3 regions of the Arthrobacter sp. TJ-238 genome follow, and region 2 is predicted to be linked to each of the others. Evidence: predicted binding sites of a transcription regulator. Region 2 holds the regulator's gene; each other region holds the start of a gene.
What was found. The regulator HrcA, encoded in region 2, represses chaperone genes, less so after heat shock. The targets are predictions, from matches to a motif close to TTNGCACTCGNNNNNNNCGAGTGCNAA.
Positions count from the first base shown of each region.

Region 1 (9,375 bases), on a different contig from region 2:
GTCCGCGGCGCTCGTCGACTCCTTCTCCACCGACTTCGACCCCGAGAACTTCACCGACGACTACCAGGTCCAGCTGCGCACCCTGATCGACGCGAAGATCGAGAAGGGCGACACGATCGACACCGAGGAGACCTTCGGTGCGGCCAGGGAGGACGACGACGGCGACAACGTGCTCGACCTCATGGAGGCCCTGCGCCGCAGCGTCGAGAAGAACCGCGAGAAGAAGGCCGGCGGCACGAAGGCCACCGGCGCCTCCAAGAAGAAGGGCGCGTGATGGGATTCTTCACCGACAGCCTCGGCCGCCAGACCGTGGTGCAGACACCGAACGCGCCGATCCTCGGATGGGCCCTGTTCGGTGCAGCGTCCTTCATGGCCCTGGAGGAACGGAACCGTGAGCGCCTCCGCCTCGCCAGCTCGCTCTGCCTGGCCGTCTGGGCCGCGCTCGAGGTGATCTCCGGGAAGAGCGGGTTCCGGCGCAGCTCCGGTGCGCTGACCCTGTCCTGGCTCTCCCGTAAGGCCCGCTGAAACGACGGGCGGCAGCTCCCTTGTCCAGTCCCGACCACGGGTCTAGCATGCTCCTCGACGGCTCCATCGCCACCGTCGAGGATCCCGATGTCCCGGCCGCCGGCAGCATCCGTCCGTCGGAGGAACCATGCAGCATGCACTGGAGCTACGGGACCTGACCAAGCGCTACGGGACGCGCTCCGCGCTGGACGCCGTGTCGCTCACCGTGCAGCCCGGCAGCGTGGTGGGGGTGATCGGACCCAACGGTGCCGGCAAGACCACCACCATGCGCCTCATCCTCGGGCTCGTGTGGGCGCCCTGTCCAAGGGCAACAAGCAGAAGCTGGGCCTGGTCCAGGCGCTCATGCACCGGCCCGAGCTGCTGGTCCTCGACGAGCCGACCTCGGGCCTCGATCCCCTCGTGCAGCGCGAGTTCCTCGCCCTCGTCCGCGAGGCGAAGGCCCTCGATCAGGCCGTCTTCCTGTCCTCCCACGTGATCTCCGAGGTACAGCACGGCGCCGACCACGTGGCCGTCCTCCGCGAGGGACGCCTCGTCCGCTCCGCGCGGGTCGCGGACCTGCGGGACGAGGCCCCCCGTTCGGTGCGGATCGAGCTGGACCGCACCCTGACCGAGGCGCAGGCCCGGGCCCTGGACCTCGCCGGTCTCGAGATCCTCTCGATGGGCGCACCCGCTGCTCCCGGCGGACGCGTGGTCGTGGAGGGTCGGCTCTCGGGATCGCCGGCCGCCCTCATCCCGCTCGTGGCCGAACTCGCGCTGCAGGACATCGTGATCGAGGAACCGGACCTCGAACAGGCCGTGCTCGGCCTGTACGGGCGGCCCGGACCCGTGCCGGCCGGAGCACACCATGGCCACTAGCACCCTGCCCCTCGTGCGCCACACCCTCAGCGCTCCCGCGTCGGACTGGCCGGCTGGTCCGCAGGGCTCGTGGCGGCGAGCCTGCTCTACCTGCCGATCTATCCGTCCATGGGCGCCTCGGGGCAGCTCGAGTCCATGATCTCGTCCCTGCCTCCGGAACTCGTCTCCACCCTCGGCTTCGACCTGATCACCACCGGCGCGGGCTACGCGCAGGCCACCCTCCTGGGGCTGATCGGCTTCGTCCTGCTGACCATCGCCGCGGTGGGCTGGGGGGCGGCGGCGATCGGCGGCGAGGAGGAGAGCGGCGCCCTCGAACTCACCCTCGCGCACGGTGTCACCCGTGAGCAGGTCGCGCTCGAGGCGGCCCTCGCGCTGGGCCTGCGGCTCGCCGTCGTGTGCGCAGTGCTGCTCGTGGCCATCCTCGCGCTCGACGGCCCCGCGGAGCTCGGGATCCCGGCGGGCCATGCCGTCGCAGGGACGTTCGCCCTGTACCTGCTGACCCTGCTGAGCGGGCTGGCGGCGATCACCGCCGGCGCGCTGACCGGTTCCCGGACGGCGTCGGTCGCGGCTGGCGCTGCCGTGGCGGTCCTCGGCTACGCCTTCAACGCGCTCGGCAACCAGGCGGAGGCGGCACGGTGGATGAAGAACCTCTCACCCTATGACTGGGCCTTCTCCCCGGCGCCGCTGGCCAACGGCCTCGGGAACGGCGCCGGCGGGGGGATGGCCCTCATCCTCGGCCTGTGCGGCGCCCTGGTGCTGGCCGCCGTCGTCGGGCTGTCCCGTCGCGACATCGGCCGGTAGCAGGGCCCGCCCGTCACTCCAGGGGGAAGTTCTCCCGGCGCAGCAACTTCGCCAGGTGCTCGGCGTTCCGGACGACACCCGCCGTCGTCGTGGCGACCACCTCGGGCACTTCGGCGAGGTCCTTGAAGTCGACCGACTGCATGGCCTCGCCCACCCAGTAGGTGGAGCCCTGCGACGGCAGGGAGAAGCCGATGTCATTCAGTCCCTGCATCATGTCGGCGACCGTCTTGTGGGCACCGTCCTCGTTACCCACCACGGCGACGACGGCGACCTTGCCGGCCATGACGGGGCGCCCCTCCTCGTCCGTCTCGGCGATATCGGCGTCGAGCCGTTCCATCACCCGTTGCGCGAGGCTGGAGGGGTGGCCCACCCAGATCGGGGTGGACAGTACGAGGATGTCGGCGGCGAGGATCTTCTCGCGGAGGACCGGCCACTCGTCCCCGTTGCCCATGTCCTTCTGCACCCCGGGCACGACGTTGTGATCAACCACACGTGCGCTGGATGTGGCGATGCCCCGTTCGGCGAACCGGTCGAGGATGTGCCGGGCCATCAGGTCGGAACTGGACGGTGCGGGGGATGGCGTGAGGCTGCAGATGAGAGCGAACGCGGTCAGGCCTTGCATGGGTACTCCTCCTGGTGGGAATCGCGGCCGCAGGCGTGCAGGCCGGTCGTGGGGGATTCGGCGACGGCCACCGTGCGATGGGTGGCCGTCGGCCCTCAGGCCCGCAGGACGCCGGGCAGCTCGGTGATCGAGGGTACTTCGTGATCGGGTGCCGCCATGGCGGAGGGATAGGGCGAGCCGTCGCGGTTCAGCCAGGCGGTCCGGAGCCCGGCACGCGCAGCACCGTCGATGTCCCAGGGATGGACGGCGACGAGCACGACGTCGCCCGCCTCCCGCTGCAGGGCACCGAGGGCGAAGGCGTAGGACTCGGGCGCGGGCTTCCAGCGCGGCGCGTCCTCGACCGACAGGACGGCGAGGACCTGATCCCGGACACCGGCCCGGTCCAGGAGTGCCTCCGCCGTCGCCGTCGCGCCGTTGGTCAGCGCTGCGACGCCGAAGCCTGCGGAAGCCAGGGTACGGATGCCCTCCACCACGTCCGGGTGCACCGCGAGCCCCTGCAGCGACGACAGGATGTGGGCGACCGCGTCGTCGAGGTCCCGGTTGAGGATCTCGTCCGTGAGGACCGCCCGCAGTGCACCCTCGGCGACCTCCTTGAACGCAGGGTTCCGCCCGGCTGCGGTGAGCGCGAAACCATCCCGGAGCACCGAGGCGAACCAGAGCGCGGCCAGCTGCGGAGGCGCGCCGATCTCCTTGAAATGCTGGGACAGGGGATCCATGTCCGAGAGGGTGCCGTTGACGTCGAACAGCACCACCGGCAGCGCCATTACTGGCGGTACCCCTCCACCTGGCTGATGGGACGGGCGTCGGCCTCGGCGGGGTCCTCTCCCGCATCGGCCTTCGCGCGGCGCTGGCGGAGCAGGTCCCAGCACTGGTCGAGGTCCTCCTCCACCTTCTTCAGGCGCGCGGCGTGGTCCTGGTGGGCCTCGGCGGCGCCGGCGTCCTGTGGCTGCTCGCGGAGCTCGTGCTCCTCCTGCACGAGTGCCTGGATGCGCTGGAGGATGTCCTGGTTGTCCATGGTGCGTCCCTTCGTCGTCGCCGTCCCGGCGTGCCGGATGATCAGCAGGCTTTCCTTCAGGCTACTGAGGCCGCGGACGGTTGACCAGCACGATCACCGACGTGCCCGGGAGCCGGAAAGGCGTCGCAGGGGAATTTGGCGCGGCGCCCGGATGCCCTAAGCTGTTGGAGAACCAATTGCCTGTGTAGCTCAGTCTGGTAGAGCATCCGCTTCACACGCGGAAGGCCCGGGGATCGAGGCCCCGCGCAGGCACGGGGATCAGCTGGAGACAGCACCACAGAAGGCCCGTACCGACTCGTCGGTGCGGGCCTTCTGCATTGGCGGACCGCGTGTTCGTTCTGGGCGAACGGACCGGGGCTTAGCACTCATAGGGGTCGAGTGCTAATATTTTCGTAGTTGAGCGAAGGACGCTCAACTCCAGGAATCCACCCACCGGTGGCATACGCGAAGGAGTTGTTTCCAGTGGCCATGAAGTTCGATCCATTCCGCGAGCTGGACCGCGTTGCCGGCGCCCTCCTCGAGAGCCGTCCCGGACTCCGCCTCATGCCGATGGACCTCTACCGCGAGAAGGACCACTATGTCCTTGCCGCGGATCTTCCGGGCATCGATCCCGGTTCGGTCGACATCGACGTGGACGGCCAGCTCCTGACCATCCGCGCGGAGCGCACCCTGCGCAGCGCCGAGGGTGTCAAATGGCTGACCCGCGAGCGCGAGAGCGGCTCGTTCCTCCGCCAGCTCAGCCTGGGCCAGGGCGTCGACACCGAGGGCATCTCCGCCCGGTACGAGAACGGTGTCCTGAGCGTGATGATCCCCGTCAGCGAGCGCGCCAAGCCGCGCAAGATCGAGATCGTCAGCGGAGAGGCGTCGACCCCGCTCCACGCCGGCGCCGTCCAGGACTCGGACTCCGGCACCCAGGGCGCCGTCGAGTCCTGACCCCCGCCGCGAGTACCCCCGACCGGCACCCATACCAGTACCCCCGGGCTTCCCGCCCGGGGGTACTTCGTCGTGAGCCCTCTTGCGGGGGTACGCGCCGGGCACGAAGGATGGGGTCATGGACTTCACACCCAGCAAAGCAATCGTCACAGGCTCCGATTCCGGCATCGGCCGGGCCACGGCCGTCGCCCTCGCAGCGGCCGGCTGCGACGTCGGCATCACCTGGCACTCCGACCAGGAAGGTGCCGAGGAGACCGCGCGTCTCGTCCGGGAGAAGGGCGTCCGGTCCGCCGTCGCGCAGCTCGATACCACGGACGCCCCGGCGTGCGGCGATGTCGTCGATCAGCTCGCCCAGGAGCTCGGCGGCCTCGACGTCTTCATCAACAACGCGGGCGTCAACGGCGGCACCATGTTCATGGAGACCGACTGGGACACCTGGCGCGGCACCATGGGCGCCAACCTCGACGGCGCGTTCGTCTGCATCCAGCGCGCAGCCCGGCACATGATCGATGGCGGCAAGGGTGGGCGCATCATCGCCGTCACCAGCGTCCACCAGGAGCAGCCGCGCGTCGGCTCGGCGGCCTACGACGCCTCGAAGCACGGCCTCGGCGGGCTGATCCGCACCATCGCGCTCGAACTGGCCGACCGCGGCATCACGGCGAACGCCGTCCTGCCCGGAGAGATCAACACCCCCATGAATGCGTCGGCGGACCAGGATCCCCGCACCATGGACCGCCCGGGCATCCCCGTGGGCCGGCCGGGAGCGCCCGAGGAGATCGCCGACGTCGTCGCCTTCCTCGCATCCGGCGCCTCCAGCTACGTCAACGGCGCGTCGTTCGTCGTCGACGGCGGCATGCTCCTGATGGGCCCGCAGGCCGGATCGCACCTCACCAGCGGGGACTGGCGCACTCTCTGATCAGGAAAGTGTGAGGAACACCACAGTCTTCAGCGCACGTTCATGCCGCGTTCAGGAGGCGTGGCTAGCGTGGGAGTCCCGTACCCCTGCGAAAGGCCCGCCATGGACACCCCCCTCCCCCCTGCCAGTGATGCCGACCTGCAGGACTGGTCGGGCTTCAAGCGCGGCGAGCACGTCACGCTCCAGCACGCGGCGGGGACGCAGCTCCGCGGAGTCCTGGACATGAGGACCGACGACGCGTCCGTGGTGTGGATCCAGCTGAATGACGGTGGTGGCCGCCGGCTCGTGCACCGGGGCGACGGCTACCGCCTGCGCCGCGGCTGATCCGGGGACCGAACACCCCGTCCACCTGATGTCCATCTTGGGTTCACCTTTTCGCCACCTGTAACGTGGCGGAGGTGAGAACCCGTGCACCCCTGTCGCTGTCCCTCGCCGTCGTCCTCGGTCTCACGGCCTGCGGCTCCGACTACCCGCTGGGCCCGGAGCAGGAAGCGGCGGCCCAGCGCGGGGACACGAGCCTGCAGGGCGCCGTGACCGCCGCGGGATCCTCGGCCCAGGGACCGGCCATGGACGCCTGGCGCTCGGGATTCACCACCCTCCACCCGCGCGCGCAGGTGCAGTACTCGCCCGACGGCTCCGGCGCGGGACGCGGTGCGCTGCTCGCCGGGGCCGTGGGGTTCGCCGGCTCGGACGCGTACCTCAGTGACGAGGAGCTCGCCGAGTCGACACAGGCCTGCGGGCCGGGCGGTGCCTTCAACATCCCCGCGTACATCTCCCCGATCAGCATCGCGTTCAATCTGCCCGGCATCACGGAACTGGAGCTCGACGCCGCCACCGTGGCGCGGATCTTCCGGGGAGACATCACGACGTGGGACGATCCCGCCATCGCGGCCCAGAACCCGGACGTGGACCTCCCCGCGCTGCCCGTCTCGGCGGTCAGCCGGTCCGACGACTCCGGCACCACCGAGAACTTCACGGACTACCTGCATGCCGTGGTGCCGGAGATCTGGACCGAGGAGCCCGACGGCTCCTGGCCGTCCGCACTAGGGAACGAGAACGCCAAGGGCAACGCCGGCGTGGTCAGTACCGTGGCAGCCACCGCGGGAGCCGTGACCTACGCGGACGATTCCGCCGTCGGGGATCCCCTCGGCCGCGTGTCCCTGAAGGTCGGCGACGCCCACGTCCCGGCAGGCCCCGAAGCGGCCGCGGCCGCCGTCGACCTCGCGAGCCGCGTCCCCGGCCGCGCGGACTACGACATCGCACTCGACCTCGACCGGGCCACCACTGCCCCCGGCGTCTACCCGCTGGTCCTCGTCTCCTACCACGTGTACTGCTCGCGCTACGAGAACGAGGCGACGGCCGAGGTCGTCCGCGCCTTCGGCACCTACGCGGTCAGTACGGAGGGGCAGGCCGCGGCCGCGGACGCGGCGAAGAGCTCCCCCCTCTCGCCCGAACTGTCACAGCTGGCCACCGAGGCGATCGCGTCGGTGGAGGTCGGCGAGATCCCCTAGGACGCGGACGAGGCGGACCCCCGCAGGGATCCGCCTCGTCCTCGGGCACGTGCGTCAGCCGACGCGCGGCCCTCCCGAATCGGGGTCGTTCGTGGACGTGTCGGGCAGCGCATCGTTCGCCGGCGCGGCGTCCCCGCCACCTGTCGGCGGGGCGTCGACATTCCCGCGCCAGGCGCCGGTCTCCCCACCGCTCTTCTCGATGAACTGCTTGAACCTCTTGAGGTCGCCCTTCACCTGGGCGGAGTCGGCGTTCACCACGGCGCCGATCTTCTCCGTGAAGGTCTCGGGGTGCCAGTCGATCTGCACCATGAGCCGCGTCGTGTTCGCGTCCAGGCGGTGGAAGGTCACCACGCCGGCGTGGGACTCGCCGTCGGTGCTCTTCCAGGCCACGCGCTCGTCCGGGTGCTGCTCGGTGATCTCGGCGTCGAACTCGCGCCGGACCCCGCCGATGCTCGTCACCCAATGTGTCCGTGTGTCCGAGGTCTGCGTGATGGACTCGACCCCTCCCATGAACTGGGGGAAGCTCTCGAACTGGGTCCACTGGTTGTACGCCGTGCTGACCGGTACTGCTACGTCGATAGATTCCTGCACTGAAGCCAAAAGGTTCCTCCTCGTAGAGACTCCGGCGCCGTCGCTGCCCCTGTACAGGGGCCGAGCACGGCTGACCATAAGTCCCCTTAGCGTAGGCAGATCGGTTGGAATTGACCAACGCGCAGGTCTAGGGTGAAAGGAGTCCACACGGCGGGAATCGGCGTGTCCGGAACCCGCCCGGAGCAGGAAATCTAGCACTGGAGGATTCATGAAGGCTTCACCCACCCTCACGGACAACATGCAAGCCGTCCTGGTCGACCTCATCGAACTGCACCTGCAGGGCAAGCAGGCCCACTGGAACGTGGTCGGCAAGAACTTCCGCGACCTCCACCTGCAGCTGGACGAGATCATCGACGACGCCCGTGCCTTCGCCGACGAGATGGCGGAGCGCATGCGCGCCCTGCACGCCGTGCCCGACGGCCGCAGCGTCGCCGTCGCCGAGGGCACCAAGATCCAGCCGTTCCCGGCCGGGCTCGTCTCCACCAAGGACACCGTGGGCCTCGTGGTCAACATGCTGAACGCCACCGTGAACACCATGCGCGACGTCCACGACCAGATCGACGAGGAGGACCCCACGACGGCGGACCTGCTGCACGGATTCATCGCGAAGCTCGAGCAGTACGCCTGGATGGTCGACGCCGAGAACATGGAGCCGACCGCCGAGGTCGTCACGCCCGTCGGCACGGAGAACGCGACCGTCTGACGCACGGCATCCTTCGTCTGATAGGAAGGGAGGCACCGACTGGTGCCTCCCTTCCCGCGTCCGGGGTGGGGTTCCCGCGCCCGTCCCGCCACCAGAGAAGGACACCGCACATGGAAGCACGTCCCTGCCACGTGGTCGTCATGGGGATCTCCGGATCGGGCAAGACGACCATCGCCACGCGCCTCGCCGAGCAGCTCGACTGGACCTTCGCCGAGGCCGACGAATTCCACCCGACAGCCAACATCGCGAAGATGAGCTCCGGGACGCCGCTCACCGACGAGGACCGCTGGCCATGGCTGGGCTCCCTGCGGGACTGGATGACCGCCCAGGCCCGTGCGGGCCGCAGCACCGTGGTGACCTGCTCGGCCCTGCGGCGCTCCTACCGGGACATCCTCCTGCAGGCCGAGGGCAGCGTCAGGTTCGTGCACCTGCTCGGCGACACCGGCCTGATCCTCGAGCGCATGAAGACCCGCAGCGGCCATTTCATGCCGGAATCACTCCTGCCCTCCCAGGTCAGCACCCTCGAGCCCCTGCAGCCGGACGAGCAGGGCGCCCGGATCGAGAACACCGGCACGCCCGACGCCGTCACGGCCACCGTCATCGACAGGCTCGATCTCGTGTCCGGGTGCCGGTAGCCCCCCGCACCCGCCGGCAGGACCGCTAGCAGGTCCGGCGCTCCTGCGGGGAGCACCTGCGGTTGTTGCGGGAGCATGGGCCCGATGCCACGGTGGAGGGAACGAGAGGAGCATGGCAATGGACCCCGGACCAGGCGGCGCGGTCATGCAGCAGAGGTTCGACGGGAAGGTCGTCATCGTGACCGGCGCCGGCTCGGGCATCGGCGAGGCGACGGCCCGGCGCTTCGTCGCCGAGGGGGCCCGGGTGGTCCTGACGGATTCCGTCGCG
Region 1 is NZ_JBZCNH010000001.1:500,576-509,950, forward strand. Features, by position in the region: gene ku (non-homologous end joining protein Ku) at 1-274, shown strand, start outside; gene AC4D2O_RS02390 (hypothetical protein) at 271-525, shown strand; partial or broken gene AC4D2O_RS02395 (ABC transporter ATP-binding protein) at 653-771, shown strand; gene AC4D2O_RS02400 (AAA family ATPase) at 814-1,380, shown strand; gene AC4D2O_RS02405 (ABC transporter permease subunit) at 1,450-2,181, shown strand; gene AC4D2O_RS02410 (flavodoxin family protein) at 2,195-2,803, opposite strand; gene AC4D2O_RS02415 (haloacid dehalogenase type II) at 2,899-3,567, opposite strand; gene AC4D2O_RS02420 (DUF2630 family protein) at 3,567-3,818, opposite strand; tRNA gene AC4D2O_RS02425 (tRNA-Val) at 3,997-4,070, shown strand; gene AC4D2O_RS02430 (Hsp20/alpha crystallin family protein) at 4,287-4,751, shown strand; gene AC4D2O_RS02435 (SDR family oxidoreductase) at 4,870-5,667, shown strand; gene AC4D2O_RS02440 (hypothetical protein) at 5,770-5,991, shown strand; gene pstS (phosphate ABC transporter substrate-binding protein PstS) at 6,066-7,178, shown strand; gene AC4D2O_RS02450 (SRPBCC family protein) at 7,233-7,769, opposite strand; gene AC4D2O_RS02455 (Dps family protein) at 7,978-8,472, shown strand; gene AC4D2O_RS02460 (gluconokinase) at 8,583-9,107, shown strand; gene budC (meso-2,3-butanediol dehydrogenase) at 9,226-9,375, shown strand, end outside.
Region 1: a site for HrcA is predicted at 4,177-4,203, ahead of AC4D2O_RS02430 (Hsp20/alpha crystallin family protein). Genes of this name have one in related genera too.

Region 2 (9,375 bases):
GCGCCTGCACGGCCTTGGCCATGGCGAGATACGTCTTGCCGGTACCGGCCGGGCCGATCCCGAACACGACGGTGTTGCGGTCGATCGCGTCGACGTAGGTGCTCTGGTTCAGCGTCTTGGGGCGGATGGTCTTGCCCCGGGACGTCAGGATGTTGACGGACAGGACCTCCGACGGCCGGGCCGCGCTCTGCGTCTTGAGCATCGTGACCAGCTGCTCGAGGACCTGCGGGGAGACGGTCGCGTTGTTGCGGGCCATCGTCTGGATCTCGCCGATGAGCCGCTCGGTGCGCAGCACGTCCGCCGACGGCCCGGTGATGGTCAGCTCGTTGCCCCGCGCCTGGAGGCCGACGCCCGGGAACGAGTCCTCGATCAGACGGAGGGCCTCGTCGTTCGAACCGAGGGCCTGCACCATCTGCTCCGTCGAGTCGAAGACGAACATCCTGGTGTCCAGTCCTGCCGCATTGATGCCTGTTGAAGATTCGCTCATAGCTCGGCCGTCCGGCCTCTGATCGCCCTCATTCGAGTAGTCGTGCTCGTGTGGATGGGTGCTGCCCCTGCCGGGCGCCGCTCCCGCGGGGGGATATGCGGGCTGATCGGCGCAGGTGGCAGTAGCGCCAATGTTACGCCATGGCCCTTTTCCTCCCCTCCCGTCATCAGGAGCAGAGGCCTCTTGATTCCCGCAGGAAGTCACCTCCGGCTGTTATGTGGGGTATCCGGCACCTCGACCGAGTGACGCTCGGTTTTCATCGCGAATCGGCAACGGCTTCGTATCGATCGGGTTTCAGTCGCGCCGCGAGGAGGTTTTCGTGCGGGTACGTCCCCCCGCCCTGTGCCAAGCTGAAACCGGTCCGGCAGCGCAGACCGGCACCCGGTCCGCGCCAGCACCGACTCTCGATGTCGGTGGGCCGCGAACATTCCACATCCACCCGCGCAGCGGCGCGCCCGACGGAAGGGGGCCGGCATGAGTGAGCAGGATCCCCTGAAGAGGAGTCGCCTCGGGCTGCCCGGTATCCTCTTCGTCTCCGGCGGGGTGCTCGTCGCGAGCACGGTGTTCATCGTCCCGAACGCCGGTCTGCTCCAGGGCGCGGGGCCCAGCACGGCCATCGCCGAGCCCGTCCCGACGTCCTCCGTGGAAGGTGCCGGCCCTTCCGGTCCCCCGATCCGGACGCAGGGCGCGGCGGCCGGCCCCGCCGGGTCGGCGCAGGCGCTCCTGCCCGTGTACTGGCTCGGGGACGTCGAGGGCGACGACCGGCTGTTCCGCGAATTCCTCCCGGCTCCCGAGGGGTCCACCGGCGATCCCATTGCCGACGCGGTGCGGCTCATGACCGGGGGCACGCCCCTCGACCCCGACTACCGGTCCCCATGGCAGCAGGCCTCGAGCGTGCGCTCGGCGATCTCCACGAAGAACGTCATCACGCTCGACATCTCCGCCGACGCGTTCGCGCCACGGCTCGACGAGGACGCGGCCCGCCTGGCGCTGCAGCAGCTCGTCTTCACCGCGACCGCGGCCGCTGCCAACGCGGGCCTGATCCCGGGCGGCGAGGCGAGTTCCGTCGTCGTCCTCGTCGACGGGGCCGCGGATATCCGCGCCTTCGATGCCATCGACCTGGTGGGCGAGTGGACGCGGGACACCGAGCTTCTCGCGCCGGTCTGGATCATCGATCCCCAGCAGGACGTGGAAGCCGACACCTCCGGCCTGATCATCCACGGCACGGGCCACTCCTCCGAGGAATCCGTCGCGTGGCGCATCGACCGCAGCCTGGACGGCTCGGCGGGCGGACGCACGGGCCTCTTCCTTGACGGGTCGGTGGACATCACCCCGGAGGACGGTGCCTACTCCTTCTCCGTGACGCTGCCGGCGGGTCGGTACGAGATTACGGTGTCCGTGCCCGAGGGTGACGGGGAGGCACACGACTCCAAGAGCGTCGTGGTCAGGTAGGGCGGTGACTACCAGCGGCCGAGCAGGTGGTTCAGCAGGACGAGGGCAGCCGGCCCGGCCGACGACGACCGCAGGACATGGGGTCCCAGGCGAGCCGTGTGCGCTCCGGCGTCCCGGAGCTTGCCGAGCTCGGCGTCGCTGATGCCGCCCTCGGGCCCCACGACGACGGCCGTGGAGGACGGCTCGTCGAGTCCGCCGGAGAGGCGCAGCGCCGACACCCGGTCCGCCAGGGAGGCCCCCGCGTCCTCGTGGAGCACGACCAGCCGGTCCACCGACGCCGCCCAGGCGGCGAGCCCGGAGGTGTCCAGCACACCGTGCACATCGGGGACGAACGAGCGGCGGGACTGCTTGGCGGCCGCGCCGACGAGCGATACCCACTTCTGCCGGCCCTTCTCGGCCTTGTCGCCTCGCCACCGGACGATGCTGCGCTCCGCGTGCCAGGGCACGACGCCGTCGACGCCGAGTTCGGTGGCCGCCTCGACGGCCTGCTCGTCGCGGCTGCCCTTGGCCAGGGCCTGCACGAGCACGAGGCGATGCCGCGGCGCCGGATCCTGTCCCGCCGTCTCGACACGGAGCTCGACCGTACCCGTCCCGACCGCGGCGATCACGCCACCGATCCGGTAGCCGGCGCCGTCGGAGACATCGATGCGCTCCCCCGCGACGAGCCGGCGCACGGTCGCGGCGTGGCGCCCCTCGTCACCGCCGAGGACGAAGGCTGCACCGGGCTCGGCCGACCGGACCTGGTCGGCCGGCCCGAAGAAGAGGGGTCTCGTCATGCTCAGCGGTTCCCGAGGCGCTCCCGGAGGCGAGCGAACACGCCGGAGCCGCTGCTGGCGAGCTGCCCGTCCGTGTACTCCTCGCCGCGCAGTTCCGCGAGCCGGCGCAGGAGCTCCTCCTGCTGGTGGTCGATGTTGCGCGGGGTCTCGACGTTGAGGTGGACGCGGAGATCCCCCCTGCCCTGGCCGCGGAGGTGCGTGACGCCGAGGCCCCGCAGTGTCACGATCTCCCCGGCCTGCGTCCCGGGCTTGATCACGAGCTCCTGGTCGCCGTCGTAGGTGTCGAGGTGCACGCTGGTCCCGAGCGCGGCCGCCGTCATGGGGACGCTGAGGGTCACGTGCAGATCGTCGCCATCGCGGAGGAAGGTCGAATCGGTGTTGACGCGGATCTCCACGTAGAGGTCGCCCTGCGGCCCGCCGGCGATGCCGGCCTCGCCCTGTCCTGCGAGCTGGATGCGCGTGCCCGTGCCGACGCCGGCGGGGACCTTGATGGTCAGGGTGCGGCGCGCCCGGATGCGGCCCTCACCGCTGCATTCGTGGCAGGGGCTCGGGATCACGGTGCCGTAGCCCTGGCAGGTGCCGCAGGGCGCGCTCGTCATGACCTGGCCGAGGATGGACCGCACGGCGCGCTGGACCTGGCCGGAACCGCCGCAGATGTCGCAGGTGCGCACGGACGTGCCGGGCTGGCAGCAGCTGCCGTCGCACGTGGGGCACACCTCCGCGGTGTCCACCTCGATCTTCTTGTTGGCGCCGAACACGGCGTCCTTCAGGTCGATCCGCACATTGATCAGGGCGTCCTGCCCCCGGCGGGTCCTGGTCGGGGCGCCGGCCTGCTGGCCGCCCCCGCCGAAGAAGGTCTCGAAGATGTCCTGGAACGCGAACCCGGAGCCCGAGTAGCCGGCGCCGTAGCCGTTGTCCGTGCCGTTCTCGTTGCCCGTGGTGTCGTAGACCCGGCGCTTCTGGGGGTCCGAGAGCACCTCGTAGGCGTGCGTGACGCGCTTGAAGTCCTCCGCGGCGTCCTCCCCGGTGTTCACGTCCGGGTGGAGCTTGCGCGCCAGCTTGCGGTACGCCTTCTTGATCTCCTCGCCGGTCGCACCCTGCGCCACACCGAGGACCTCATAGTGATTACTCACTCGTGCACATCACTTCCTGTTGGAGACTGCTGTCTGCTGCTCGCCGTTGCCGGCGGAAATTGTCTGGCTGCCCCGGAGGGCACTCGCCTACTCCTCGAGGATCCTCGAGAGGTAGCGGGCGACGGCGCGCACGGCGGCCATCGTCGTCGGGTAGTCCATGCGGGTGGGTCCGAGGACCCCGAGCTTCGCACCGGCGTCCGGTCCGTAGCCCGTCGCGACGACGGAGGCCCCCGACAGGCCGCCGTACGGGTTCTCGCTCCCGATCCTCACCGAGATGCCGCGGGCGTCGTACTCCATCTCGGACAGGAGCCTCAGCATCACCACCTGCTCTTCGAGCGCCTCGAGCACGGGGCCGATACTCAGGGGGAAGTCGCCGGTGGAGCGGGCGAGGTTCGCCGTGCCCGCCAGCAGGATCCGGTCGTCGCGGCCGAGCCCTGCGAGCTGTTCGAGTGCCCTGATGATCGTACCCCCGTGCGCCCTCAGCGCGGGGGGCAACTGCGACAGGGCGACCCCGAGCTCGGCGGGCAGCGCCGCGAGCTTCATGCCGGACACCGCGGAGAGGATGCGCTGCCTGAGGTCCGCGAGCTCGGCCTCCTGGATCGCGGCGGGCGTCCGCACGATGCGCTGCTGCACGGTGCCGTTGCTCGCGATGAGGACCACGAGGATCTGCTGCGGCGCGAGGAGCACGAACTCGATGTGCCTCACGGACGCTCCCCCGACCCGGGGGAACTGCACGACGGCGACCTGGTTCGTGAGCTGCGCGAGCAGACGCACGGTGCGGTCCATGACGTCGTCGAGGTCTTCCGCGCCCTCGAGGAGCGTCTGGATGGCCTTCTTCTCGGGGGCCGAGAGCGGCTTCACCTCGGAGATACGGTCGACGAACAGGCGGTAGCCCTTGTCCGTGGGGATGCGGCCCGAGCTGGTGTGGGGGGCCGCGATGAGGCCCTCCTCCTCGAGGACGGCCATGTCGTTGCGGATCGTGGCGGACGAGACGCCCAGCCCGTGGCGGTCGACGAGGGCCTTGGAGCCGACGGGCTCCCGGGAATGGACGTAGTCCTCGACGATGGCCCGGAGCACCTCCAGGCGTCGTGGTTCACTCATTCCTGTGTCACCTCCGGGTCTGTTCCCTTCCCTCACGAGCGCGGCGGGCGCGTGGTTCCGAGCGGTTAGCACTCGACACGCCCAAGTGCCAAGTCTAGTACGTCCGCAGCGATTGTTAGCATTGGGACCCGGGCCGCGGCACACCGCCGGCGCCCTTACCGGAAGGGCAGGCTCGGCATGGACTACGGCTGGGGAGCACAGGACATCGCGGCTCCCAGGCGGGTCGCCCTGCCCGACGTCCCGGTCGAGAAGGACATGGTCCTGGAGGACGTGCAGAGCGGTTTCGTCGGTGCTGTGGTCCGCGTCGAGAAGTCCGGCGGGTTGCACGTCATGGTGCTCGAGGACCGGCGTGGGAAGAAGCGCACCTTCCGGCTCGGCCACGGATTCCTCCTGGACGGCGCGCCCGTGCACGTCGTCGCGCCCGTGACGCGCGCCGCGCCGGCCTCCACCCGCACCGCCTCCGGTTCCGTCCGGGTCGACGGGGCCCGCGCGCGGACGGCGCGCGCCAGCCGGATCTGGGTCGAGGGCAAGCACGACGCCGAGCTGGTCGAGAAGGTCTGGGGCGACGACCTCCGGCTCGAGGGCATCGTCGTGGAACCGCTGCACGGCGTCGACGACCTCGAGGGGGCCGTGCGGGCGTTCGGGCCGGGACCGCAGCGCCGGCTCGGGATCCTCGTCGACCACCTGCTGCCGCAGACCAAGGAATGGCGCATCGCGCAGCAGGCCATGACCGTGCCCGGCGCCCGCGACCACGTCCTGATCGTGGGCCACCCCTACGTGGACGTCTGGCAGGCCGTGAAGCCGGCGGCTCTCGGACTCGACGCCTGGCCCGTGGTGCCGCGCCACCAGGACTGGAAGACGGGCATCCTCGCCGGTCTCGGCTGGCCGCACCACGATCAGGCCGCCGTCGCGCACGGGTGGAAGCGGATCCTCGCGGGCGTCAGCACGTACGCCGACCTGGAGCCGTCGCTGCTGGGCCGTGTCGAGGAGGTCATCGACTTCCTGACCGCTCCGCCCGGGACCACGTGAGCCGGACGGCCCGGGCCACCACGTATCCTTGGAGCACACTCCGGGGGAGAGTTTCCACCAGTTACCAAAGGAATCGAAGTTGTCCAACACCGCCGACCACCAGCACCACGGCCGGAACGAATCCCGCCCCGCGTTCGAGGGGATCCCGGCCACCGCACTCCCCCTGACGGCGTCGGAGGACCGGCAGTACGCCACGCTGGCACACTTCGGCGGGATCCTGGGCTTCATCCCCTCCCTGCTGATCTACCTCATCTTCAAGGACCGTGGCCCGTTCACCGCGCAGGAGTCCAAGGAGGCGCTGAACTTCACGCTTCCGCCGACGGCCCTGGCCCTCGTGGCATGGCTCCTGTCGCTCGTCCCGGACATCGGGGGCGTCTTCGCCGTCGTCAACGCGCTCATCTGGGTCGTCATCACGATCTTCTCGGTCAATGCGGGCATCCACGTCAACCGGGGGCGGCCGTACCGGTACGCCCTGAACCTGCGCCTGATCCGCTGAGCGGACGTCAGTCCGGCAGCAGTCGCCGCACGACGGCGTCCGCGAGCAGCCTGCCGTCGAGGGTCAGGACCACGCGGCCCGCGAACGCGGCGGCCGGGTCCACGAGTCCGTCGGCGATCAGCCCCGCGACGGCCCTGCGCCCCGGCGTCGTCAGCGACTCCGTGGGTAGCCCCTCGCGCAGCCGCACGCGCAGCATGACGTCCTCGACGTAGCGGTCCTCCGCGGACAGCACCTCGCGCCCCGCAGCAGGTGAGCGGCCGACACCGAGCGCCTCCGCGTAGGGTCGCGGGTGCTTGACGTTCCACCAGCGGGTGCCGCCGACATGGGAGTGCGCGCCCGGACCGGCCCCCCACCAGTCGCTGCCGCGCCAGTAGGCCAGATTGTGCCGGCACTCGTCCGCGGGGGTCCGCGCCCAGTTGCTCACCTCGTACCAGTGGAGGCCGGCGGCCGTGAGCATCTCCTCGGCGAGGGCGTACTTGTCAGCGTGGTCGTCGTCGTCGATGGGCGGCACCTGGCCGCGCCGGATCCGCGAGGCGAGCCGTGTTCCGTCCTCGATGATGAGGGCGTAGGCGGAGATGTGGTCGGGACCGTAGGACAGCGCGGTGGCGAGCGACGTGCGCCAGTCCTCGAGCGACTCCCCCGGCGTGCCGTAGATCAGATCGAGGCTGACGCTGAGGCCGGCCTCGCGCGCCCACTGCACGGCCTGCGGCACGCGCTCGGGTGAGTGCGTGCGGTCGAGCACCGCGAGGACGTGCGGGACGGCCGACTGCATGCCGAAGGACACCCGGGTGAACCCGGCGTCGCGCAGGATCCGCAGCGATTCGGGGGTGACGGAGTCGGGATTGGCCTCGGTGGTGACCTCGGCGTCCGGAGCCAGCCCCCACGTGGCACGCGCCGCACGGAGGATCGAGGCGAGGTCGTCGGCGGGGAGCAGCGTCGGGGTCCCGCCGCCGAAGAAGACGGTGGAGAGGGGGCGGGCCGGTACCCCGGAGGACTCGAGGACTCGGGCCCCGAGGGCGATCTCCTCGAGCACCGATCCCGCGTAGGCGTCCTGCGACGCTCCGCCGCCGAGCTCGGTGGCCGTGTACGTGTTGAAGTCGCAGTAGCCGCAGCGGACGGCGCAGAAGGGGATGTGCACGTACAGGCAGAAGGCACGCTCGAGCGCTCCGTCCGCCGCCGCGGGCGGCAGGAGGCCGTCGTCGGGTGCCGGCAGGCCGAGCGGCAGGGCGCTAGGCATGCCGGCGGGTCCCCTGGTAACCGATCCGCGTCACTTCTTCGCTTTGTCCTTCGACTCGTCGGAGGACAGGGCTGCGATGAAGGCTTCCTGGGGGACCTCGACGCGGCCCACCATCTTCATGCGCTTCTTGCCCTCCTTCTGCTTCTCGAGGAGCTTGCGCTTGCGGGTGATGTCTCCGCCGTAGCACTTTGCCAGGACGTCCTTGCGGATGGCCCTGATGCTCTCGCGCGCGATGATCCGCGCCCCGATGGCGGCCTGGATGGGCACCTCGAACTGCTGGCGCGGGATGAGCTCGCGCAGCTTGCCCGTCATCATCACGCCGTACGCGTAGGCCTTGTCCCGGTGGGTGATGGCACTGAAGGCGTCCACCTGCTCGCCCTGCAGGAGGATGTCCACCTTGACGAGGTCGGCCACCTGGTCGCCGTCGGCTTTCCAGTCGAGGGAGCCGTAGCCGCGGGTCTTCGACTTCAGGAGGTCGAAGAAGTCGAAGACGATCTCCGCGAGGGGCAGCCGGTAGCGGATCTCGACGCGGTCCTCGGACAGGTAGTCCATGCCGCCGAGCACGCCGCGGCGTTGCTGGCACAGCTCCATGATGGCGCCGATGAACTCCGACGGCGCGAGGATGGTCGCGGATACCATCGGTTCGCGCACCTCTGCGATCTTGCCCACCGGGTACTCGCTCGGGTTGGTGACCCTGAGGGCACGCTTGTCCTCGAGGGTCACCTCGTACTCGACGTTGGGCGCCGTGGAGATCAGGTCGAGGTTGTACTCCCGCTCGAGGCGCTCGCGCGTGATCTCGAGGTGCAGCAGTCCCAGGAAGCCGACACGGAAACCGAACCCGAGCGCTGCGGACGTCTCCGGCTCGTACACCAGGGCGGCGTCGTTCAGGGTGAACTTGTCCAGGGCGTCGCGCAGCACGGGGTAGTCCGTACCGTCGAGGGGGTAGAGCCCGGAGAAGACCATCGGCTTGGGGTCCTGGTAGCCGCCGAGCGACTCCGCGGCCGGCTTGGCGAGATTGGTGACGGTGTCGCCGACCTTCGACTGGCGGACGTCCTTGACGCCGGTGATGAGGTAGCCCACCTCGCCCACGCCCAGGCCCTTGGACGGCGTCGGCTCGGGAGAGCTGACACCGATCTCGAGCAGCTCATGACTTGCCCGGGTGGACATCATCTGGATGCGCTCGCGGGGGCTCAGCTTGCCGTCGACGACCCTCACGTAGGTGACGACGCCGCGGTAGGTGTCGTAGACGGAGTCGAAGATCATGGCGCGGGCGGGTGCGTCAGGATTCCCGGTGGGGGCGGGGAGGTCGCGGACGATCTTGTCCATGAGCACCTCGACGCCCATGCCGGTCTTGCCGGACACCCTCAGCACGTCCTCCGGTTCGCCGCCGATCAGGCTCGCCAGTTCCGCGGCATACTTCTCGGGCTGGGCGGCCGGCAGGTCGATCTTGTTCAGCACGGGGATGATCGTGAGGTTGTTCTCCATCGCGAGGTACAGGTTCGCGAGTGTCTGGGCCTCGATACCCTGCGCCGCGTCGACGAGCAGGATCGCGCCTTCACAGGCCGCGAGGGAGCGGGAGACCTCATAGGTGAAGTCGACGTGCCCCGGCGTGTCGATCATGTTCAGCGCGTAGGCGGTGCCGTCGACCTCCCACGGCAGGCGCA
Region 2 is NZ_JBZCNH010000006.1:307,346-316,720, reverse strand. Features, by position in the region: gene AC4D2O_RS14985 (PhoH family protein) at 1-487, opposite strand, end outside; gene AC4D2O_RS14980 (GerMN domain-containing protein) at 962-1,939, shown strand; gene AC4D2O_RS14975 (16S rRNA (uracil(1498)-N(3))-methyltransferase) at 1,948-2,715, opposite strand; gene dnaJ (molecular chaperone DnaJ) at 2,718-3,848, opposite strand; gene hrcA (heat-inducible transcriptional repressor HrcA) at 3,936-4,949, opposite strand; gene AC4D2O_RS14960 (DUF3097 family protein) at 5,127-5,978, shown strand; gene AC4D2O_RS14955 (DUF4870 domain-containing protein) at 6,058-6,474, shown strand; gene hemW (radical SAM family heme chaperone HemW) at 6,482-7,711, opposite strand; gene lepA (translation elongation factor 4) at 7,742-9,375, opposite strand, start outside.

Region 3 (9,375 bases), on a different contig from region 2:
CGGCGGTGGCCGACTCCACGGTGCCGACCGTGGAGGGCTCCACGAACCTGTTGCGGGCCATGAGCTGCAGGATGAAGCCGGCGACGCCGAGCGCCACGCCCGCCAGGAGGACCGCCAGGGTGCGCGGCACCCGGCTCACGAGGAACGTCTGCCACACGCTGGCGTCACCCGCGAGCAGATCGCCGGGGGAGACGGCCGAGACGCCCACGAACAGGCTGACGAGGGCAAGCAGCAGCACGGCTCCGCCGGCTGCCACGAGGGACAGGGAACGGGCGGAACCGCGCTGCTGTGCCGGCCGCTGCGGCCGGAGGGAGAGTGCTGCCATGGGGCGCCCGCCGCGGGAGCGGCGGAGCGGGTCAGGCCGCGACGGCCTCGTTGACGGCGGAGACCATGGCGTCGAGGTTGTTCAACCCGTACCCGATGAGGTACCAGCTCGCGGAGTCGAGGTAGGTGACGTCGTCGTTCTTCGCCGCCTCCGTGCCGTTCACGAGCTCGTTGTCGAGGACCGCGGAGCCCGCGGCCCCGGCCTCGCCGACGGCGGCGTCACGGTCGATCACGAAGAGGTGGGCCGGGTCGACCTCGGCGATGTACTCGAAGGAGACGGCCTCGCCGTGCGTGCCCTCGCTCTTCACCTCGGCGGCAGGCTTCACGCCCAGCACGTCGTGGATCAGGCCGAACCGCGATCCGGCGCCGTAGGCGGTGACCTCGCCCGCGCTGGTCATCAGGACCAGGCCGTTCCCCGCGGACGCCGCGGCGTCCCTCGTCTCGGAGATCCTGGCGTCGAGTGCCGCCAGCCGGTCGGCGACCTCGTCCTCCGTGCCGAAGATGCGGCCGAGCGATTCGGTGTGCTCCGTGAAGCTCGCGATCGGGTCCGACGCGTCGACGCTGAGGTCGATGGTCGGCGCGATCTCCGCGAGCTCGTCGTAGGAGTCGGCGACGCGGCCCGAGATGATGATGAGGTCCGGGGCGGCGGCGGCGATCGCTTCGAAGTCCGGCTCCTTCATGGACCCGATGTTCGTGGTGTCGCCCCCCTCGTAGGCCGAGAGCTGGGCCGGCAGGGTCCCCTGCGGAACGCCGGCGACGTCGACCCCGAGGGCGTCCAGGGTGTCGAGGGCGCCCAGGTCGAAGGTGAACACCGTCTCAGGGTCCACCGGCACCTCGGTGGTGCCCTGCGCGTGCTCGACGGAGACGGTCGAGGCGGCCGAGGGCTCGCCGGCAGCCTCGGAGGAACCACCGCACGCCGTGAGGGCGAGGGTGGCCGCAGCGGCTGCGGAAAGGACGGCGAGGCGCACGTGTGCCATGGGTGGACTCCGTAGGGGGAAGGGCCGGACGAACCGGACGTCGTGAAGATGTCGTCGAAGTAAGGGGTGCCTTACTCCTTCTGAATGTAGAGGTCCGGAGGGGAATTACGCAACCGGAGTATGTCCTAATGCGTCGTGGTCCGTCCGCCCGCCCGTCCCGTGCTCGTCAACGCTGGCACTCGCCTTGACCGAGTGCCAGCCCTTGCATACAGTCGGACTTGGCACTCGCTCACCGCGGGTGCTAATCCCGAGGGAAGCGTTCGCCGGCACCGCGACGACGGTTCACGCCCAACCCGACGGCCCCCAATCCATTGGTATCGAACGCAAAGGAGAGCCCGAGTGTCGGTCTCTATTAAGCCCCTTGAGGATCGCATCGTTGTCCGCCCCCTCGAAGCCGAGCAGACCACTGCTTCCGGCCTCGTCATCCCGGACACGGCCAAGGAGAAGCCCCAGGAGGGCGAAGTCGTGGCAGTCGGACCGGGTCGCGTCGACGACAACGGCAACCGCGTGCCCGTCGATGTCGCCGAGGGCGACATCGTCATCTACTCGAAGTACGGCGGAACCGAAGTGAAGCACGGCGGCACCGAGTACCTGGTGCTCTCCGCCCGCGACGTCCTCGCTGTCGTCGTCAAGTAGTACCCCTTGAGGAGAAGCCCCGGCCCGTAGCGGCCGGGGCTTTTCCTCGCCAAGCCTGAAAGGAACCACCAGTGGCAAAGCAGTTGGAATTCAACGACGCCGCCCGCCGTGCCCTCGAAGCCGGCGTGGACAAGCTCGCGAACACCGTCAAGGTGACGCTCGGCCCCCGCGGACGCAATGTGGTGCTCGACAAGAAGTGGGGCGCCCCCACCATCACGAACGACGGCGTCACGATCGCCCGCGAGATCGAGCTCGACGACCCGTACGAGAACCTCGGCGCCCAGCTGGCCAAGGAGGTCGCCACCAAGACCAACGACGTCGCCGGTGACGGAACCACCACCGCCACGGTCCTGGCCCAGGCACTCGTCAAGGAAGGCCTCCGCAACGTGGCCGCCGGTGCAGCCCCGGGACAGCTCAAGCACGGCATCGAGGTGGCGGTCGAGGCCGTCGCCAAGCGCCTGCTCGAGAACGCCCGCGAGGTCGTCGGCCAGCAGACCGCCAACGTGGCCTCCATCTCCGCGCAGAGCACCGAGGTCGGGGACCTCCTCGCCGAGGCGTTCGACAAGGTCGGCAAGGATGGTGTGATCACCATCGAGGAGTCCTCCACCACGCAGACCGAGCTCGTCCTCACCGAGGGCATGCAGTTCGACAAGGGCTACCTCTCGCCGTACTTCGTGACCGACGCCGAGCGCCAGGAAGCCGTCCTCGAGGACGCGCTCATCCTCATCAACTCCGGCAAGATCTCCTCGCTGCAGGAATTCCTGCCGCTGCTCGAGAAGGCCCTCCAGGCCGGCAAGCCGCTGTTCATCATCGCCGAGGACATCGAGGGCGAAGCGCTCTCCACGCTGGTGGTCAACAAGATCCGCGGCACCCTGAACGTCGTCGCCGTCAAGGCCCCGGGCTTCGGTGACCGCCGCAAGGCCATGATGCAGGACATCGCCACCCTCACGGGTGCGCAGGTCGTCTCGCCGGACCTCGGCCTCAAGCTGGACCAGGTGGGCCTCGAGGTGCTCGGTTCCGCGCGCCGCATCACCGTGACCAAGGACGCCACCACGATCGTCGACGGCACCGGCAGCGAGTCCGACGTCGCCGACCGCGTGGCGCAGATCCGCGCCGAGGTGGAGCGCACCGACTCCGACTGGGATCGTGAGAAGCTCCAGGAGCGGCTCGCGAAGCTCGCCGGCGGTATCGGCGTCATCAAGGTCGGCGCTGCCACCGAGGTGGAGCTCAAGGAGAAGAAGCACCGCATCGAGGATGCAGTCTCCTCCACGCGTGCCGCTCTCGAAGAGGGCATCGTGGCCGGCGGCGGTTCCGCGCTGGTCCACGCCGGCAAGGCGCTCGACACCGACCCCGACGTCCTGGCACTCGAGGGCGACGCGGCCACCGCCGTCGGTCTCGTACGTCGCGCGCTCGCCCAGCCGCTGCGCTGGATCGCCGAGAACGCCGGGCACGAGGGCTATGTCGTCGTCGCGAAGGTCTCCGACCTCGAGGACGGCCACGGCTTCAACGCCGCGACCGGTGAGTACGAGAACCTCGTGGACGCCGGCATCATCGACCCCGTGAAGGTGACGCGCTCGGCCCTGCGGAACGCTGCGTCGATCGCGGCGCTGGTGCTGACCACCGAGACCCTCGTGGTCGAGAAGCCCGAGGAGTCCGACGGCGAAGAGGGCCACGGCCACTCGCACTAGGACCTCCCGGCCGAGGATCCCTCGGCCCAGGGCCACTGAGCACTGAGACAGAAGCACCCCGGTTCCTCGAGGAGCCGGGGTGCTTCTGTGTTCCTCCCCGGTGCACCCAAGGCCGCCCCCGACCACGTAGCATTTCCTCGTACGGCTAGGACCTGGGGAATGACATGGCACGACGACTCTTCGGCGAGATCTCGCCGCTCACCTACCGCATCGCGATGGAGCGGATGATCCTCCTGCGCCATCTTCGGAACCTGCGGCGGAGGGACCGCTTCGCCAGGACCAGGACGCAGGAGAACCTGCCGGTGACCGTGTACCGGCACAACTCCCTGATCCGGCGTCGGCTCGGGAACGTCGAGACGGAACTGCAGGACAACAAGGCGGTCAGCCTCGGACTGACGGCGCCGAAGATCGACGGCATCGTGATCGCGCCCGGCGAATGCTTCTCCTTCTGGAGCCTCGCGGGCCGCTGCTCAGCGAACGAGGGCTACCGTGAGGGGCTCACCATCAGCAACGGGAAGCCGACGCGGGGCATGGGAGGCGGGATGTGCCAGTTCACCAACCTGCTTCACTGGATGGTGCTGCACAGTCCCCTGACCGTCGTCGAGCACCACCACCACAACGGGCTGGATCTGTTCCCGGACTTCAACCGGCAGATCCCGTGGGGCACGGGTACATCGATCGCCTTCAACTACCTCGACTACCGCGTCGAGAACCGCACGCCGTACACGTTCCAGTTCCGCACCTGGACCACGGAGGACCATCTGCGGGGCGAACTGCGTGCGGACCGCGAACTCCCGACCAAGTTCCACATCCGGGAGCGGGACGCCTACTTCTACGAGCAGGACGGCGAGGTGTACCGGCACAACAGGGTGTACCGGGCCGAGCGCGACAAGCGCACGGGCCTCGAGCTCTCGGAGGATCTGATCCTCGAGAACGAGGGCAGGATCGCCTACGACCGTTCGCTCGTGCGGGCGGAGATCCTTCCCGCACGTCCCGTCCGGAGGGACGCCTCGCACTGAGCCCGGACACGCCGGCGCGGCCCGGCGCCGATCCCGGGAGCAGGCCCTCGACAGGAGCGCCGTACCCGTCCACCTGGCGAGCACGAGTGTGGGAGCGACTGTCTCCCGGGCGCGACGACGAAGCCCCGGCCACTCCTTCGAGTGCCGGGGCTTCGTCGTGCTGCCGGGCGTGGAGCCCGTCAGGATGGGATCAGGCGTCGACGACGATCGCCGTGACGACCGGCTGGCGGTTGTAGAACCGGCGCATCCAGTTCGCCGTGGCCCGCTCGATGATGTCCTCCGGGTCCTGGCGGCGACCGCCCTGGCGGTTGGACGCGGCGTCGCGGAGTGCCTTCTCGACGGCGGCACCCGCCTTGTCGAGGTCCTCGTCGGAGCAGGAGAAGCCCTTGGTGAAGAACTCCGGCGCCTCGACGATGTCCCCGTTGTCCGGGTCGATGATGGCGAGGACCGTGACCACGCCCTCCTCGGCGAGGCGGCGGCGCTCCACGAGGTCCTCCTCGGTGATCCCGCCGACGCTGTCGCCGTCGACGAACACCAGGCCGGCCTCGACCTTGCCCGAGATGGTGGCCCGTCCGCGGGCGAGGTCCACGGTCACGCCGTCCTGCGCGATGACGACGTTGCGGGGATCGACACCGGTGGCGACGGCGATCTCCGAGTTGGCGCGCAGGTGGCGCCATTCGCCGTGCACCGGCATGACGTTGCGGGGCTTGACGATGTTGTAGCAGTAGGCGAGCTCACCGGCGCTCGCGTGGCCGGAGACATGCACCTTGGCGTTGCCCTTGTGGACCACGTTGGCGCCGATCTCGGTCAGGGCGTTGATGATGCCGTAGATGGCATTCTCGTTGCCCGGGATGAGCGAGCTGGCCAGCAGGACCGTGTCGCCCTCGCTGATACGGATGGCGTGGTCCTTGTTGGCCATGCGCGAGAGCGCCGCCATGGGCTCGCCCTGTGACCCCGTGCAGATGAGGACCACCTTGTGGTCGTCGCTGCGCTCGAGCTTCTTGAAGTCGACGAGCAGGCCCTGCGGGATGTTGAGGTACCCGAGATCCGCGGCGATGGTCATGTTGCGCACCATCGAGCGGCCCACGAACGCCACCTTGCGGCGGTGCTGGTGCGCGGTGTCGATGATCTGCTGGATGCGGTGGATGTGGCTCGCGAAGCTCGACACGATGATGCGGCGCGGCGCGGTGCGGAACACGGCGTCGATGGCCGGCGCGAGGTCCTTCTCGGAGGTGGTGAAGCCTGGGACGTCCGCGTTCGTGGAGTCGGTGAGGAACAGGTCCACGCCCTCCTCGCCGAGCCGCGCGAAGGCGCTGAGGTCCGTGATGCGGCGGTCCAGGGGGAACTGGTCCATCTTGAAATCGCCCGTGTGCAGCACCATGCCGGCCGCGGTGCGGATGGCGACGGCGAGGCTGTCGGGGATGGAGTGGTTCACGGCGACGAACTCGAGGTCGAAGCCACCCATGGTCCGGCGGTCGCCCTCCTTGACCTGCACGGTCTTCGGGGTGATGCGGTGTTCCTTGAGCTTGGCCTCGATGAAGGCGAGCGTGAGCCGCGAGCCGACCAGGGGGATGTCCGCGCGCTCCTTGAGGAGGTACGGGACACCGCCGATGTGGTCTTCGTGGCCGTGCGTGAGGACGACGGCGACGACGTCGTCGAGGCGGTCGCGGATGTAGGAGAAGTCGGGGAGGATGACGTTGATGCCGGGCTGGTGTTCCTCGGGGAACAGGACACCGCAGTCCACGATCAGCAGTTTGCCGTCGAACTCGAAGACGGTCATGTTTCTGCCGATCTCACCGATGCCTCCGAGCGCGACGATGCGCATGGCTCCGTTCGCCAGTTCGCGGGGTGCTTTCAGTGCGGCAGGTCTCTTATTCACAGATCAGTTATCTCTCGTTCATGCGGGGGCGGGTCGTGCCCGTCCGACAGTCGTCGTCGAGGCCGGTGGATCCGGCGATTCCGGTCCGTGGTCCCCGGTATCCCCGGGAACATGCTTCTCCAAGAGTACGTGGTCCGCGGGTACCCCGGCGGATCGGTGGCTCTCCCCGGTTCCCGTCCCGACGCCCGGGCGGAGCCGACAGGACACTAGACTGGAGGTTTTGGCCCGCGACGACCCGCCTCCCGAGGAGGATCAGCCTGATGCCCGTCCTGCACCCAGCCCCTCCGGCCACCGGCGGAGCAGCGGCGCCGAACCCCGGCGGGGGAGCGACGCCGGGCCCCGGCGAGCGCCGGTTCCGGCCCGAGGTGCAGGGCCTGCGTGCACTGGCCGTGGGCATGGTGGTGCTCTACCACGTGTGGCTCGGGCGGGTCTCGGGCGGCGTGGACGTGTTCCTGCTGATCTCCGCGTTCCTGCTCACCGTCACCTTCACCCGGCACCTCGAGACCGGGCAGCCGCTCGCGCTCACCGCCTACTGGCTGGGACTGCTCCGGCGGCTGCTGCCGGCCGCCGTCGTCGTGCTGCTGGCGGTCCTCGCGGCGACCGCCGTCCTGGTGCCGAGCTCGCGCTGGCGGTCCGTCCTGGACCAGACGTGGGCGTCGCTGACGTACCGGCAGAACTGGGTGCTGGCCGGCAACGCCGTGGACTACTACGCCCTGGACTCCAGCGCCGCGAGTCCTCTCCAGCACTTCTGGTCGCTGTCCATCCAGGGACAGGTGTTCCTGCTCTGGCCGCTGCTGTTCGCGCTGGCCGGCGTGGTCGTCGCCGTCACCCGCCTGCGGGTGCGGCCCGTGCTCCTCGTCCTGTTCGGCGCCGTCCTCGCCGTCTCGCTCGCGTTCTCGATCTGGCAGACCGGCACGGACCAGGCGGCCGCCTACTTCGACACGCGCGCCCGGCTGTGGGAGTTCGCGCTCGGCTCGCTCGTGGCGCTGGTGCTGCCGTACCTCGCGCTGCCGGCCCGTGTGCGCGTGGTCCTCGGCTGGGCCGGCGTGGCGATGATGCTCGCGTGCGGCGTCCTCCTGCAGGTGCAGCAGCAGTTCCCCGGCTACGTCGCCCTGTGGCCGACGCTCGCCGCGGCCGCCGTGATCGTCGCCGGTCGCACCGACAGCCGGGCCGGCGTCGACCGGTGGCTGTCGGCCGCACCCCTGCTGCGCCTCGGTGAGGCGTCCTACGCGCTGTACCTGTGGCACTGGCCCGTCCTCGTCCTCTGGCTCATCGTCGCGGACAAGCCCTCGGCCGGCCTGCCCGACGGCGCCGTCGTCATCGCCGTGTCCCTCCTGCTCGCCGTGCTCACCACGCGCCTCGTCGAGGACCCGCTGCGCTCGTGGAGGTGGCCGTCGGTGAGGCGGCGCCGCACAGGGCTGGTGGCGGCGGCAGCCCTCTCCCTGGTCGTGGTGCCCCTCTCGGGCTGGGAGTACCGGGTGCAGGCGCAGGAGGCGGCGGTGGAGCGGCAGACGCGCGAGGACAATCCCGGCGCCGCCGCCATGGACCCCGGCTTCCGGTTCCACGGCGCCGACGACGCCCTGGTCAAGCCGCTCGCCAGCAGCCTCGGTGACGAATGGGCGGCGGTCGACGGCCCCTGCCCGGCGACGCTGATGCCGGCCGACCCGCAGCTGTCCTCGTGCGTCCGCACGGGGGACGAGGCGATCGCGGAGCGGACCGTCCTGGTGCTCGGTGACTCCCACTCCCAGATGTGGATGACCGCCCTCGGAGCCGTGGCGACCGAGAACGACTGGCTCGCAGTGTCGGTGCACAGGCCCGACTGCCGGTTCGTCGACGCGCCCGGCACGGTTGCCCCGGAGTGCCAGGCCTTCAACGAGGCCGTCGCGGACTACGCCCTGCGGCTCTCTCCCGACGCCGTACTCACGGTCGGCTCGCGGACGGCCTGGAGCTCGCCCGAGGAGGAGGTGCCCGCGGGCTTCGAGGCCGCGATCGCGCCCCTGCTCGACGCGGGCATCCCCGTCGTGGCCCTCCGTGACACCCCGCGGTTCGAGGAGGACATGGCCGAGTGCACGGCCCGCAACGCTGCGGAACCATCGGCATGCGACGTCCCCGTGGCGCAGGTGCTGCCGCCCTCGTCGCCCCTCGCCGCCGTCGCTGCGCGCGTACCCGGGCTGGAGTACCTGGATCTCACCGATCTCGTGTGCGCGGAGGCCACGTGCCACGGGATCGTGGGGAACGTCCGCGTCTTCATGGACCGGGACCACCTGACCAAGTCCTACGTCGAGACCACCGTCCCGGTCTTCTCCGAGCGACTGAGGGCCGCGCTCGGCTGGTGAGGTTGAGGTGAGGACGGTCACGGAATAGGGGTCCCCCACGAATGGTTCTAGACTGACAGGGCCCGCGGGTTCCGCCCGCGCCGAGGCCCCTACCCCCACCCGGTCATCCCGAAAGAGGCGCAGCAGTGAGCCAGCAGTCCGGCCAGAACGAGACCCACGACCCCTTCGGATTCATCGGCCTGACGTACGACGACGTCCTCCTGCTCCCCGGCCACACCGACGTCATCCCCTCCGAGGCGGACACGTCGTCGCGCATCTCGAAGCGCATCACCGTCAGGACCCCGCTGCTCTCCTCCGCCATGGACACCGTGACGGAGGCCCGCATGGCCGTGGCCATGGCCCGCCAGGGCGGACTCGGCGTCATCCACCGCAACCTGTCCATCCAGGACCAGGCGGACCAGGTGGACCGCGTGAAGCGCAGCGAGTCCGGCATGATCACGAACCCCCTGACCATCGGTCCCGACGCCACGCTGCAGGAACTCGACGAGCTGTGCGGCCACTACCGCGTCTCCGGCC
Region 3 is NZ_JBZCNH010000005.1:346,825-356,199, reverse strand. Features, by position in the region: gene AC4D2O_RS13190 (ABC transporter permease) at 1-325, opposite strand, end outside; gene AC4D2O_RS13185 (siderophore ABC transporter substrate-binding protein) at 357-1,301, opposite strand; gene groES (co-chaperone GroES) at 1,641-1,937, shown strand; gene groL (chaperonin GroEL) at 2,009-3,625, shown strand; gene AC4D2O_RS13170 (VanW family protein) at 3,790-4,644, shown strand; gene AC4D2O_RS13165 (ribonuclease J) at 4,835-6,469, opposite strand; gene AC4D2O_RS13160 (acyltransferase family protein) at 6,784-8,859, shown strand; gene guaB (IMP dehydrogenase) at 8,985-9,375, shown strand, end outside.
Region 3: a site for HrcA is predicted at 1,474-1,500, ahead of groES (co-chaperone GroES). Genes of this name have one in related genera too.